4 regions of the Mesorhizobium sp. M0030 genome follow, and region 4 is predicted to be linked to each of the others. Evidence: predicted binding sites of a transcription regulator. Region 4 holds the regulator's gene; each other region holds the start of a gene.

Region 1 (3,044 bases), on a different contig from region 4:
GGCGGCAGGATAGAGAAGGCGCCGGCTTCGTCGAATCCTAGCACCGGGCCGTCGCCCGCCGTCACCACGCCACTGGTGAGGCCGCTGCAGCGCAGTCCGTCGACGGTCTCGCGCTCGGTGGCATTGGCATCGACGCCGGCCAGCACCATGGCCTCGCGCCGGTTCATGAAGACCTGCGCGAGTTCCTTCAGCACCGGTATCAGCCGCACCACCTTGGCCGGCGAAATGGCGATGGCGAACACCGGCTTGCCGGCGGCGAGCCCCACCAGCCGCTCCAGCGCCGTTGATGGCAGATTGGCGTCGCAGAGCACCGCATCGGCCTCGGCGACCACCTCGCGCACCTTGGAGCGGCGGATCTGCTTGGGGAACGCCAAATCGTAGAGCGCCATGTCGGCAAAGCCGGTGATCAGCTCGCCGTCGCGATCGATCAGCGCCGTGTAGCTCGGCGTCGTGCGGTCGAGGAAAACCGCCGACAGGTCGGCAATGCCGGCCTCAGTGATGGCGCGCGCAACCGTCTCGGCCGAGGCATCGCCGCCGCGCACCGACAAAAGCGAGGCCGAGACGCCGCGCCGCACCAGGCTGCGCAGCGCGTTGAATACGCCGCCGCCGACATCCTCGCGCATCGTGCCGGGGTTGGACGCCGCGGGCACGTACGTGCCCGACACCTGGCCGCGGCGATCGATATGGGCGCCGCCCACCGCCAGTATCTTTGCTGATTTCACCATGCCGGCGATATGACCTTTGTTATTCGAGCCGCACAAGCGCTACGCTGTGCGGCGGAGCTTCGCAGGCGAGCCGGCGATTCGGCCGATCGAAACAGCCGGCGCGTCTGGCCCAATGCGGAACGCGTCCGAAAACCAAACCAAGAGACAAAAAAAGAACAAATCCGGATAAAGATGGTTTTTCAGTTATTTGACCCCTCTTGCCAAACGAGAACAAAAGTAGTACAAAATGGGCAGGGATTACGGATTGTCCGGCCTTCATTGACGACCAAGGGGTGATGTATCATGGCTCAGAATTCTTTGCGGCTTGTAGAGGACAAAGCGGTGGACAAATCAAAGGCTCTGGACGCGGCGCTGTCGCAAATCGAGCGCGCCTTCGGCAAGGGCTCGATCATGCGGCTTGGCGCCAATGAGCAGGTCGTCGAGATTGAAACCGTGCCGACGGGATCGCTGGGCCTCGACATCGCGCTTGGCGTCGGCGGCCTGCCGCGCGGCCGCATTGTCGAGATCTACGGGCCGGAAAGCTCGGGCAAGACGACACTGGCGCTGCACACAGTTGCCGAAGCCCAGAAGAAAGGCGGTATCTGCGCCTTCGTCGATGCCGAGCACGCACTCGATCCGGTCTATGCCCGCAAGCTCGGCGTCGATCTGGAAAACCTCTTGATCTCGCAGCCGGACACCGGCGAGCAGGCACTGGAAATCTGCGACACGCTGGTGCGTTCCGGCGCCATCGACGTGCTGGTCGTCGATTCGGTGGCGGCACTGACGCCGCGCGCCGAAATCGAAGGCGAGATGGGCGATTCGCTGCCCGGTCTCCAGGCTCGTCTGATGAGCCAGGCGCTGCGCAAGCTGACCGCCTCGATCTCGCGCTCCAACACCATGGTCATCTTCATCAACCAGATTCGCATGAAGATCGGCGTCATGTTCGGTTCGCCGGAAACCACGACCGGCGGCAACGCGCTGAAATTCTACGCTTCGGTGCGCCTCGACATCCGCCGCATCGGCTCGGTCAAGGACCGCGACGAGGTCGTCGGCAACCAGACCCGCGTCAAGGTCGTCAAGAACAAGCTGGCGCCGCCCTTCAAGGTGGTCGAGTTCGACATCATGTATGGCGAGGGCGTGTCCAAGACCGGCGAATTGGTGGACCTCGGCGTCAAGGCCGGCGTGGTCGAGAAGTCCGGCGCGTGGTTCTCCTACAATTCGCAGCGTCTCGGCCAAGGTCGTGAAAACGCCAAACTGTTCCTGCGCGACAATCCCGACACGGCGCGCGAGATCGAACTGGCACTGCGGCAGAATGCCGGGCTGATCGCCGAGAAATTTCTTGAAAATGGCGGCCCCGAGCGCGGCGAAAGCGACGACGGCTTCGAGGAAGAATCCGGCGCCATTTAGGGCACGGCCAGAGTTCGGCCATAAATCCAGTCTATTATCCGATGCTTAAGTAACCGAGTTCTTTAGTATTGCGTTTCAAACCGCCGGCCTTCGCGCCGGCGGTTTTCGTTTTTGGGCAGCGTGAAGCCGGCTTGGCAGTTGCCGGATTGGCCCAATTCCGTGTTTCTGGACAGGGTGGGGCGTGCCCGCTAAAAGGCCAAGTCGATCTTCTAAAAAGCAGAGACCAGTGTCCGCCGGCCGCGCCGGCGGTTTTCGCGAAAAGGCAGCAGTCATGAGTGGCGTGAACGAGATCCGGTCGACATTCCTCGACTATTTCCGCAAGGAGGGCCACGAGGTCGTCGCGTCGAGCCCGCTCGTGCCGCGCAACGACCCGACGCTGATGTTCACCAATGCCGGCATGGTGCAGTTCAAGAACGTCTTCACCGGCCTGGAGAAGCGGTCCTATTCGCGCGCCACGACCGCTCAGAAGAGCGTGCGCGCCGGCGGCAAGCACAACGACCTCGACAATGTCGGCTACACCGCGCGCCACCTGACTTTTTTCGAAATGCTCGGCAATTTCTCCTTCGGCGACTATTTCAAGGAGCGCGCCATCGAGCTGGCCTGGAACCTGATTACCAAGGAGTTCGGGCTGAACAAGGACAAGCTGCTGGTCACCGTCTATCACACCGATGACGAGGCGGCCGGCTTCTGGAAGAAGATCGCCGGTTTCTCCGATGACCGCATCATCCGCATCCCGACCTCCGACAATTTCTGGGCGATGGGCGACACCGGACCGTGCGGGCCATGCTCGGAAATCTTCATCGACCGTGGCGAGCACATCTGGGGCGGCCCTCCCGGCAGCCCGGAGGAGGACGGCGACCGCTTCCTTGAATTCTGGAACCTGGTGTTCATGCAATATGAGCAGGTCACCAAGGATGAGCGCATCGACCTGCC
Region 2 (3,044 bases), on a different contig from region 4:
GTTCCTGCTGATGGCGGGAACGCCGGGGCGGCGCATCGCGCTGCCCAATGCCAGCATCGTGCTGCATCAGCCTTTGGGCGGCTTCCAGGGCCAGGCCTCCGACATCCAGCGTCACGCCGAAGGCATTTTGCGCACCAAGCGGCACATGGCCGACCTCTACGCTCACCATTGCGGCCGCACCCACGAAGAGGTCGAACGCACGCTTGACCGCGATTTCTTCATGACCGCGAAGGAAGCCAAGGACTGGGGCCTGGTCGACCACGTCTTCGACACCCGCAAGCAGGCAGCGGCCTGATCGGCGGATTGAATTCAGGCCGGTGTTCCCTCAATTGCAACGCTGCTGGTCTGGCCTCGCCTTGAGCGCGGCACTATAGTCTTGCCATGCGCTACCACCTGAACAGACTGACCATAGCCATTGCCATCACGGCGGCGACATCGAGCATGGCCTTTGCCGGGGGCAGCACCAGCACGTCGCGGAAAGGCGCCCTGCCCGGCGTGACCGGCGACTACCGCATCGCCAAGCCCGCGCCGCAGCCGGAGCCGGACGACGCGCTGTCTGCCGGCGAGAACGGCACGTTCAAGATCGGCGGCACCGATGTCAGGATTTCCGGCAGCATCACTGTCGATGTCGGCACGGGTGGGATCAAGCCGCCGCGCCGGTAGCCCCTTCTCCCAGCTACTATACGGGAGAGAAAGCCTGCGCCGACGACTTCCTCGCAAAAGAACAGCCCCGCCGTTGCTTCCGCTAACGGTCGGGGCTTTTTTTGGATTCCAAATCCAAACTGCCGGTAGTGTTATACCGACTTTGATTTCGGATGCTTCGCGGCGTTCAGCCGACGATCCGACTAGCCGTCTCTGATTTTTGTGGGATTCGGCAGGTCACGGTTTGTCGGGTGGTTTGTTGGATTGTCGCGATGCGTCCATTTGGACACATACACTTCAATGCCTCGAAACTACCTGGCACTTATGCCCGCCGCGGCTCCACTAGCAGGTGGAGCCTCAAGGGACTATCCGGTGGCGTCATGCTCCGCTCCTATGTCCGTTGCGACAGGTGTCAATCCGAAGCACAAATCGCAAAAACCTGCGGCGTCTCGCAGGCCGCTATGGGCGGCGAGGCCATCAAAGACGGCCGGCTCCGTTGACTCCGGCAGAGTGCGCCCCTGATTCGACGGCGTCAACCTTGAATAGCCGGTTACGGAAAATGTGATCGTCGGGAGCTTACGTTAGGGTCAGTTTCTGAAACACCCTTGTCAGTTTCTGCACAGCTTTGTCAGGAGCGTGTTCGGTCTTTGTTCTTTCCGCTTGCCCGTTCGCGCGAAAGACGGTTAAACGGCTTTGGTCGAGAAGTGTGGCGTCTCTCGACGTGGCGGCAAAAATACCTACATAGGGAATGGCCGGGAAAACCCGCCGATCCCACTGACACCAGACCTGAGGCGGCGACCGGCGATGGCCGACCATAAATACCTTTCCATTCGCGGGGCACGCGAACACAACCTAAAGAATGTCGATCTCGACCTGCCGCGTGACAGCCTGATCGTCATGACCGGCCTGTCGGGCTCCGGCAAATCGTCGCTTGCTTTCGACACCATCTATGCCGAGGGCCAGCGCCGTTACGTCGAGAGCCTGTCGGCTTATGCGCGCCAGTTCCTCGAAATGATGCAGAAGCCGGATGTCGACCAGATCGACGGCCTGTCGCCGGCCATCTCGATCGAGCAGAAGACCACGTCGAAGAACCCGCGTTCGACGGTCGGCACCGTCACCGAGATCTACGACTACATGCGCTTGCTGTTCGCGCGCGTCGGCATCCCCTATTCGCCGGCGACCGGCCTGCCGATCGAGAGCCAGACGGTTTCACAGATGGTCGACCGGGTGCTGGCGGTCGAGGAAGGCACGCGCCTTTTCCTGCTGGCGCCGATCGTGCGCGGCCGCAAGGGTGAGTATCGCAAGGAACTGCTGGAGCTGCAGAAGAAGGGCTTTCAGCGCGTCAAGGTCGACGGCGTCTTCTATGAGATCGCCGATGTGCCGGCGTTGGACAAGAAGTACAAGCACGACATCGATGTTGTCGTCGACCGCATCGTCGTGCGCGGCGACCTGGCGACACGGCTTGCCGATTCCATCGAAACGGCGCTCAAGCTGGCGGAAGGGCTGGCGGTGGCCGAGTTCGCCGACCGGCCGCTCGACGCCAGCCAGACCGGCGAGGACTCGGTCAACAAATCGAAGAACGAGACGCATGAGCGCATCCTGTTCTCGGAAAAATTCGCCTGCCCGGTTTCCGGCTTCACCATTCCGGAGATCGAGCCCAGGCTGTTCTCGTTCAACAACCCGTTCGGCGCCTGCCCGACCTGCGACGGCCTCGGCAACCAGCGCGCCATCGACGCCAGCCTGATCGTGCCGGACGAAAACGTCTCGCTGCGCGACGGCGCCGTCAGCCCGTGGGCGAAATCGACCTCGCCCTATTATGCGCAGACGCTGGAAGCGCTGGGCAAGGCATACGGCTTCAAGCTCGGCGACAAGTTCAAAGACCTGACCGAAGAGGCCAAGGAAGCCGTCCTGCGCGGCACCGGCGAGCGCGAGGTCACCTTCCAATATGATGACGGCCTGCGCTCCTACAAGACCACCAAGACGTTCGAGGGCGTCATTCCCAATCTCGAACGGCGGTGGAAGGAAACCGAATCCGCCTGGATGCGCGAGGAGATCGAGCGCTTCATGTCGGCGACGCCCTGCCCGGTCTGCAAGGGATACCGGCTGAAGCCGGAAGCGCTGGCGGTGAAGATCGCCGGCAAGCATATCGGCGAAGTCACAGAGCTGTCGATCCGCAAGGCCGACCAGTGGTTCACCGAACTGCCGCCACATCTCAACGACCAGCAGAACGAGATCGCGGTGCGCGTTCTCAAGGAAATCCGTGACCGCCTGCGCTTCCTCAACGATGTCGGCCTCGACTATCTGACGCTGTCGCGCAATTCCGGCACGCTGTCGGGCGGCGAGAGCCAGCGCATAAGGCTGGCGTCGCAAATCGGCTCCGGCCTCACCGGCGTGCTCTATGT
Region 3 (3,044 bases), on a different contig from region 4:
TTCTCAGGCTCCTTGGTCGCGGCAGTGAACAGCGCGCCGGCAGCGGCCTGGACGCCGGAGGCGACCGACCCGCCGAAGGACGAGATGGTGGTGACGCCGTCCTTGGCGGCCCCTCCGTCTGCGGCCGAGCGGAGCGACAGCGATAAGGTGCCGACGGTGCGGGCAAGCGCCACTTTCTGCGCGCCTTCGGTCGTCACCTCGATGGTGACGGAATTGGCGATCTGCGGTGTGGTCTGGCGCTCGTCGGCGCCCTGCCCCACGGTCAGCACCTTGGCGTCGGAGACGACGATCTCGGAGGTAACGGTCGATCCGGCAGCGCCCTGCGCGTTCTTGGCCACTTCCTGGATTTCGCCCGCATCGCGTGTCAGCACCACGTCGACCCGGTCGCCCGGCATGACGAAGCCGCCGACACCGGCGATCTCGTCGGTGCGGATTGTCACCGCCCGCATGCCGGGCGTCATCATGTTGGATAGCGTCGCGCGGCCGTTCGGCCCCGACAATTTGCTGATCAGCACCGGCTCGTTGATCTCGATCGGCGACAATACCACGCGGCTGCCTTCGGCGAGCAACGCATTGACTGTGGTGAACGCGCCCTGCGGCACCGAATCCTCGGACCATGGGATTTCGCTGAGCTGCGCCCGGTCAAGCTCCATGCCGTAACGCAGCGGCGCGTTGGCCACCACGATGGTCTTGAAGACGACCTTGGGGACGGCGGGCGCCGGGATCGACGCCGTTTTCTCTTCGGCATCGGCCTTGGCCTGGCTTTTCACCCAGAAATCCGCAGCAAAGATTGAAATCGCGCCGAAGACGGCAGCGATGCCAATCATCGTTATGGCCTTGCCCCTCACAACCAACCCCTGACATTCGTGGTCTTTTGTTTTGTTGAGGCTACGCTAGGCCGCTTTGTTAAAGATTCAGGAATCGCGGCCGCTCCGCACGGACCTATTTCCGCCGGCTTGGTTATCGAAAGGTTTTAGGATAAGAAGGGTTTAATCCCCGAACGTAACAGGAACTTCCGTCGCTTGGCGCCGAAAAGCGTGGCAGTATCGACGGGTGATTCGCGGCACCGGATTCTATGGTAGGCATGGACGACAACAACGATCTTTTCGGCAATCTGGAAAAGCAGCCCCAACCGGCTCGGACACCTTCGCGCCCGGCCGACCCGCTGGTGCAGGCCACGAAGCGTCCTGCCGCGACCAAGGACGGCAGCGAGGGCTATAGCGCCGCCGACATCGAGGTGCTGGAGGGGCTGGAGCCGGTGCGGCGCCGTCCCGGCATGTATATTGGCGGCACCGACGACAAGGCGATGCACCATCTGTTTGCCGAGGTCATCGATAATTCGATGGACGAGGCGGTCGCCGGCCATGCCACCTTCATCGATGTCGAGCTGTCGGCCGACGGATTTCTGACCGTCACCGACAATGGCCGCGGCATTCCGGTCGATCCGCATCCGAAATTCAAGAAACCGGCGCTCGAAGTCATCATGACGACGCTGCATTCGGGCGGCAAGTTCGATAGCAAGGTCTATGAGACCTCCGGCGGTCTGCACGGTGTCGGCGTCTCGGTCGTCAATGCGCTGTCGGACCATCTCGAAGTCGAGGTCGCGCGCGGTCGCCAGCTTTACCGCCAAAGGTTCTCGCGCGGCGTTCCGGTGAGCGGGCTGGAGCAGCTCGGCGAAGTGCACAACCGGCGCGGCACCAAAATCCGCTTCCATCCCGACGAGCAGATTTTCGGCAAGGGCGCCGCCTTCGAGCCGGCGCGGCTCTATCGCATGACCCGCTCGAAAGCCTATCTGTTCGGCGGCGTCGAGATCCGCTGGAGCTGCGACCCATCGCTGATCAAGGAAAAGGACCAGACGCCGGCCAAGGCGGAGTTCCATTTCCCCGGCGGCTTGAAGGACTATCTCAAGGCATCGCTCGGCGATGATTTCCAGGTGACCCGCGAAATCTTCGCCGGCAAGAGCGAGAAGCAGGGCGGCCACGGTTCGCTGGAATGGGCGGTGACCTGGTTCGGCGGTGACGGCTTCGTCAACTCCTACTGCAACACAATCCCGACCGGCGAAGGCGGCACGCATGAGGCCGGCTTTCGCAATGTGCTGACGCGCGGGCTTCGGGCCTATGCCGACCTGGTCGGCAACAAGCGCGCCTCGATCGTCACCTCCGAAGACGTGATGATCTCGGCGGCAGGCATGCTGTCGGTGTTTATTCGCGAGCCGGAATTCGTCGGCCAGACCAAGGACAGGCTGGCAACGATCGAAGCCATTCGCATTGTCGAGACCGCCATCCGCGATCCCTTCGACCACTGGCTGGCCGACAATCCGCAGGAAGCCTCCAAGCTGCTGGAATGGGTGATTGCGCGCGCCGACGAGCGGGTGCGCCGGCGCCAGGAAAAGGAAGTGTCGCGCAAGAGCGCGGTGCGCAAGCTGCGCCTTCCCGGCAAGCTCGCCGACTGCACGCAGAATGCCGCCGCGGGCGCCGAACTGTTCATCGTCGAAGGCGACTCGGCCGGCGGCTCGGCCAAGCAGGCGCGCGACCGCGCCAGCCAGGCGGTGCTGCCGCTGCGCGGAAAAATCCTCAACGTCGCCAGCGCCGGCAACGACAAGCTAGCCGCCAACCAGCAGATTTCGGACCTGATTCAGGCGCTCGGTTGCGGCACGCGCTCGAAATACCGCGACGAGGATTTGCGCTACGACCGCGTGATCATCATGACCGACGCCGACGTCGACGGCGCTCACATAGCCTCGCTGCTGATCACCTTCTTCTACCAGGAAATGCCGAACCTGGTGAATGGCGGCCATCTCTATCTGGCGGTGCCGCCGCTCTATTCGATCCGGCAAGGCGGCAAGGTTGCCTATGCCAGGGACGATGCGCACAAGGACGAGCTGTTGCGCACCGAATTCACCGGCCGCGCCAAAGTCGAGATCGGCCGTTTCAAGGGCTTGGGCGAAATGATGGCCGCGCAGCTCAAGGAAACCACCATGGACCCGAGGAAGCGCACGCTGCTCCGGGTCGATGTCATCGACGCCGTGGCGGCGACCAAGGATG
Region 4 (3,044 bases):
GAAGTGGCCTATCGCCTGCTCAGGCGCGATATTCTTGCGACCCGGCTGGCGCCTGCCGCGCCGTTGAAGCTGAGCACGTTGCGCAACACCTACGGCATCGGCTGGACGCCGTTGCGCGAAGCGCTGTCGCGGCTGGAGGCGGAACGGCTTGTGACCGCCATCAGCAACCGCGGGTTTGCGGTCGCTCCCGTCTCTCGGGCGGAGCTCGAGGATCTGGCGCGTGCGCGGCTGGTGGTCGAACTGCCCCTGCTGGTGGAATCGATCGAGAAAGGCGACCGTGAGTGGGAAGACGCGGTCGTTGCCGCCCACTATCGTCTCTCACGGTGCGGGTCTGTTCTCGACGATCCATCGGATGATGCGGTCGACGCGTGGTACGAAAAACACGATGCCTTCCATGCGGCGCTGCTCAGTGCCGCGACATCCAGCTGGCTGCTGCGCTTCAATGCAACGATTTCCGACCAATTGCATCGCCATCACCGCTTTCTGGGTCTGGCCCCCACGCTGCGCGCCGCCGCCGGCCGCACGGATGGGCACCGGAAGGCCGTGGCGGCCCTGCGCGACGCCGTGGCGATCGAACACCATACCGCCCTGATGGAAGCGGCCCTCGATCGCGACGTCGAACGTGCGAAAACTCTGATGACCGCTCACATCGGCTCCACGCTGCAGGTCTATGCCCAGAGCGAACCCGGCGCGGATGCTGCGCAGCCCAGTCCGAAAGGGAAGCGGCGATCGTAACCGACGACGCAGGGCACTTTGTCTTCGTTTCACCCCGTTGCTGGCAACTGGGCGCAGGCGGCGCTCGCAGCGCCGAACGTTACGCTGAACAAAACGTCAACACATTCATTAAACTTTAAAAGGTTGCGGAACACAACTGGAACAGATAGTGTTTGTTCTGGGTTTGTTTTTTCCGATTCTGGTTTCAGAACCCTTGGGGGCCGCGATGCTGACGCGCAAACAACATGAGCTTCTGATGTTCATCCATGAACGCCTGAAGGAGAGCGGAATCCCGCCGTCCTTCGACGAGATGAAGGAAGCGCTCGACCTCGCCTCCAAGTCCGGCATCCACCGACTGATCACAGCGCTTGAGGAGCGCGGTTTCATTCGCCGGCTGCCGAACCGGGCGCGCGCGCTGGAAGTGCTGCGGCTACCCGACTCGATCGCACCAGGCCTCAATGCGGCGAGGAAGTTTTCGCCGAGCGTCATTCAGGGCAGTCTTGGTCAAACCGGCCAAGGGCAAGGCGGCCAGGGACAAGGCGCGATGGGCCAAGGCGGTCTCGGCCGCCAGATCAAGCCGGGCTCGCCGTCGCGTTCGATGTCGGCCGGCAATGACGATGCCGTTTCCGCGATTTCAATCCCGGTTATGGGACGCATCGCCGCCGGCGTGCCGATCGACGCCATCCAGCATCAGACCCATTCGATCTCGGTGCCGCCCGACATGATCATGGGCGGCGAACACTACGCGCTCGAGGTTAAGGGCGATTCGATGATCGAGGCCGGCATTTTCGATGGCGACACGGTCATCATCCGCAATGCCGACACAGCCAGCCCCGGCGAGATCGTGGTGGCGTTGGTCGACGATGAGGAAGCGACCCTGAAACGCTTCCGCCGCAAGGGCGCCTCGATCGCCCTGGAAGCCGCCAACCCGGCCTACGAGACCCGCATTTTTGGACCGGACAGGGTGAAGGTGCAGGGCAAGCTTGTCGGATTGATCCGGCGCTACTGAGCCGGCTTGGGTTTGTACTTTTCACGCTGGTTGTAAGGCGGCAGGCCGCGCGCTTCGCGGGAGAAGCGGCGTTGCTCGTGCCAGGGGCGATACGGCTTGTCGACGGCGAAGCGGATGGTTGGCGCTGCCGCTGCCGATTGCGGATCGAAGAAGACGGCGGCGCTGCCGTCGCGGGCCAGCTGTTTCTTAGTCACGACCAGCACCAGCGGGTCGCGGCACGGATTGTAGGCGGTGGCGTCATCGATGACGATCAGGCTCGCGAAGGCACAGGCCGGCCGCGCCGTCTTGCGGTCTTTCGCAAGCGCTACAATGGCTCCGGAAGGGTGCCGGGCGATACAGAGATCGCCGGTGCAATAGAAGGGCGAGCCGGGCGGCAGATCGAGCGGATCGAGATCGAACCGCGTATCTGTTGCCTCGAAAATCTCAGGTGGGATAATGGTTTCGGCCCGCAGCGCCCGTTTCCAATTGTCCGTGGTGAATTCGTTGGAGCGTTCGCGGTTGAGGGCGAGTTCGCCGCCACCGATCGGCATGGCCACCAGATGCGCATCCTCGGATATGAGCACGTCGGGCGTAAGCACCTGCGGCACCGTCAACAGGCCGGCCAGCGCGAAAGGCACGGCCGCCAACCTGAGCCAGGTGGTGGCCATGGTGGCGATGACGAGGGCGACCGCCACCAACAGCACCGAGCGGATGGAGATCAGCCCGACGGCGTCGACCGGCGAGCGCTCGGAAATCCAGGCCGATATAGCGATCATCGCCATCAGACCCTTGCCCATCACATAGAGGAACGGCCCGTCGGCGCCGAACGGCATCGCCAGTGCGCTGAGCACGGCAAAGGGCATGACGATCAACGAAACAATCGGCATCACGGCCAGATTGGCGATCAGGCTGAGCGGCGACACACGCTGAAAATGCCAGATGGCGAACAGCAAGGTTGCACTGCCGGCGATGATCGAGGTCATGGCGAGGCCGCCCATGGCCAGCGCGAACTTTCGCGACAGGAAGCCGACGAAGGAGCGCTTTGCCGGCGGCGTTCTCACCTTGTCGGCGCGGTAATCGGCCCAGCCGGCATAGGCGCCGACAAGGGCGGCGGTGGCGGCAAACGACATCTGGAAGCTGGGACCGACCACCTCGTGCGGCGACACCAGGATGACGGCGATGGCGGAGATCGCCAGATTGCGCATGGTGAGTGCGGCGCGATCAAACAGCACGGCGACAAGCATGACCGCCAGCATGATGAAGCTGCGCTCGGCGGCAACCACGACGCCTGAAATAACGAGATAGGCGGCGATCGAGACAAGCGCTGCCGCGGCCGCATATT

What was found. The regulator LexA, encoded in region 4, represses DNA repair genes until DNA is damaged. The targets are predictions, from matches to a motif close to TGTTCNNNNTGTGTTCNG.
Region 1: the regulator LexA is predicted to act here: its motif matches at 932-949, upstream of recA (recombinase RecA).
Region 2: the regulator LexA is predicted to act here: its motif matches at 1,280-1,297, upstream of uvrA (excinuclease ABC subunit UvrA).
Region 3: the regulator LexA is predicted to act here: its motif matches at 997-1,014, upstream of parE (DNA topoisomerase IV subunit B).

What each region holds. Positions count from the first base shown of each region.
Region 1 covers NZ_JAMYVE010000010.1:49,746-52,789, forward strand. Annotated here, with positions in the region: gene NKJ80_RS20060 (carbohydrate kinase family protein) at 1-725, opposite strand, end outside; gene recA (recombinase RecA) at 1,008-2,111, shown strand; gene alaS (alanine--tRNA ligase) at 2,383-3,044, shown strand, end outside.
Region 2 covers NZ_JAMYVE010000010.1:179,121-182,164, reverse strand. Annotated here, with positions in the region: gene NKJ80_RS20725 (ATP-dependent Clp protease proteolytic subunit) at 1-295, shown strand, start outside; gene NKJ80_RS20720 (hypothetical protein) at 442-663, shown strand; gene uvrA (excinuclease ABC subunit UvrA) at 1,447-3,044, shown strand, end outside.
Region 3 covers NZ_JAMYVE010000006.1:29,124-32,167, forward strand. Annotated here, with positions in the region: gene cpaB (Flp pilus assembly protein CpaB) at 1-827, opposite strand, end outside; gene parE (DNA topoisomerase IV subunit B) at 1,085-3,044, shown strand, end outside.
Region 4 covers NZ_JAMYVE010000003.1:17,734-20,777, reverse strand. Annotated here, with positions in the region: gene NKJ80_RS07540 (GntR family transcriptional regulator) at 1-735, shown strand, start outside; gene lexA (transcriptional repressor LexA) at 941-1,723, shown strand; gene NKJ80_RS07530 (ComEC/Rec2 family competence protein) at 1,717-3,044, opposite strand, start outside.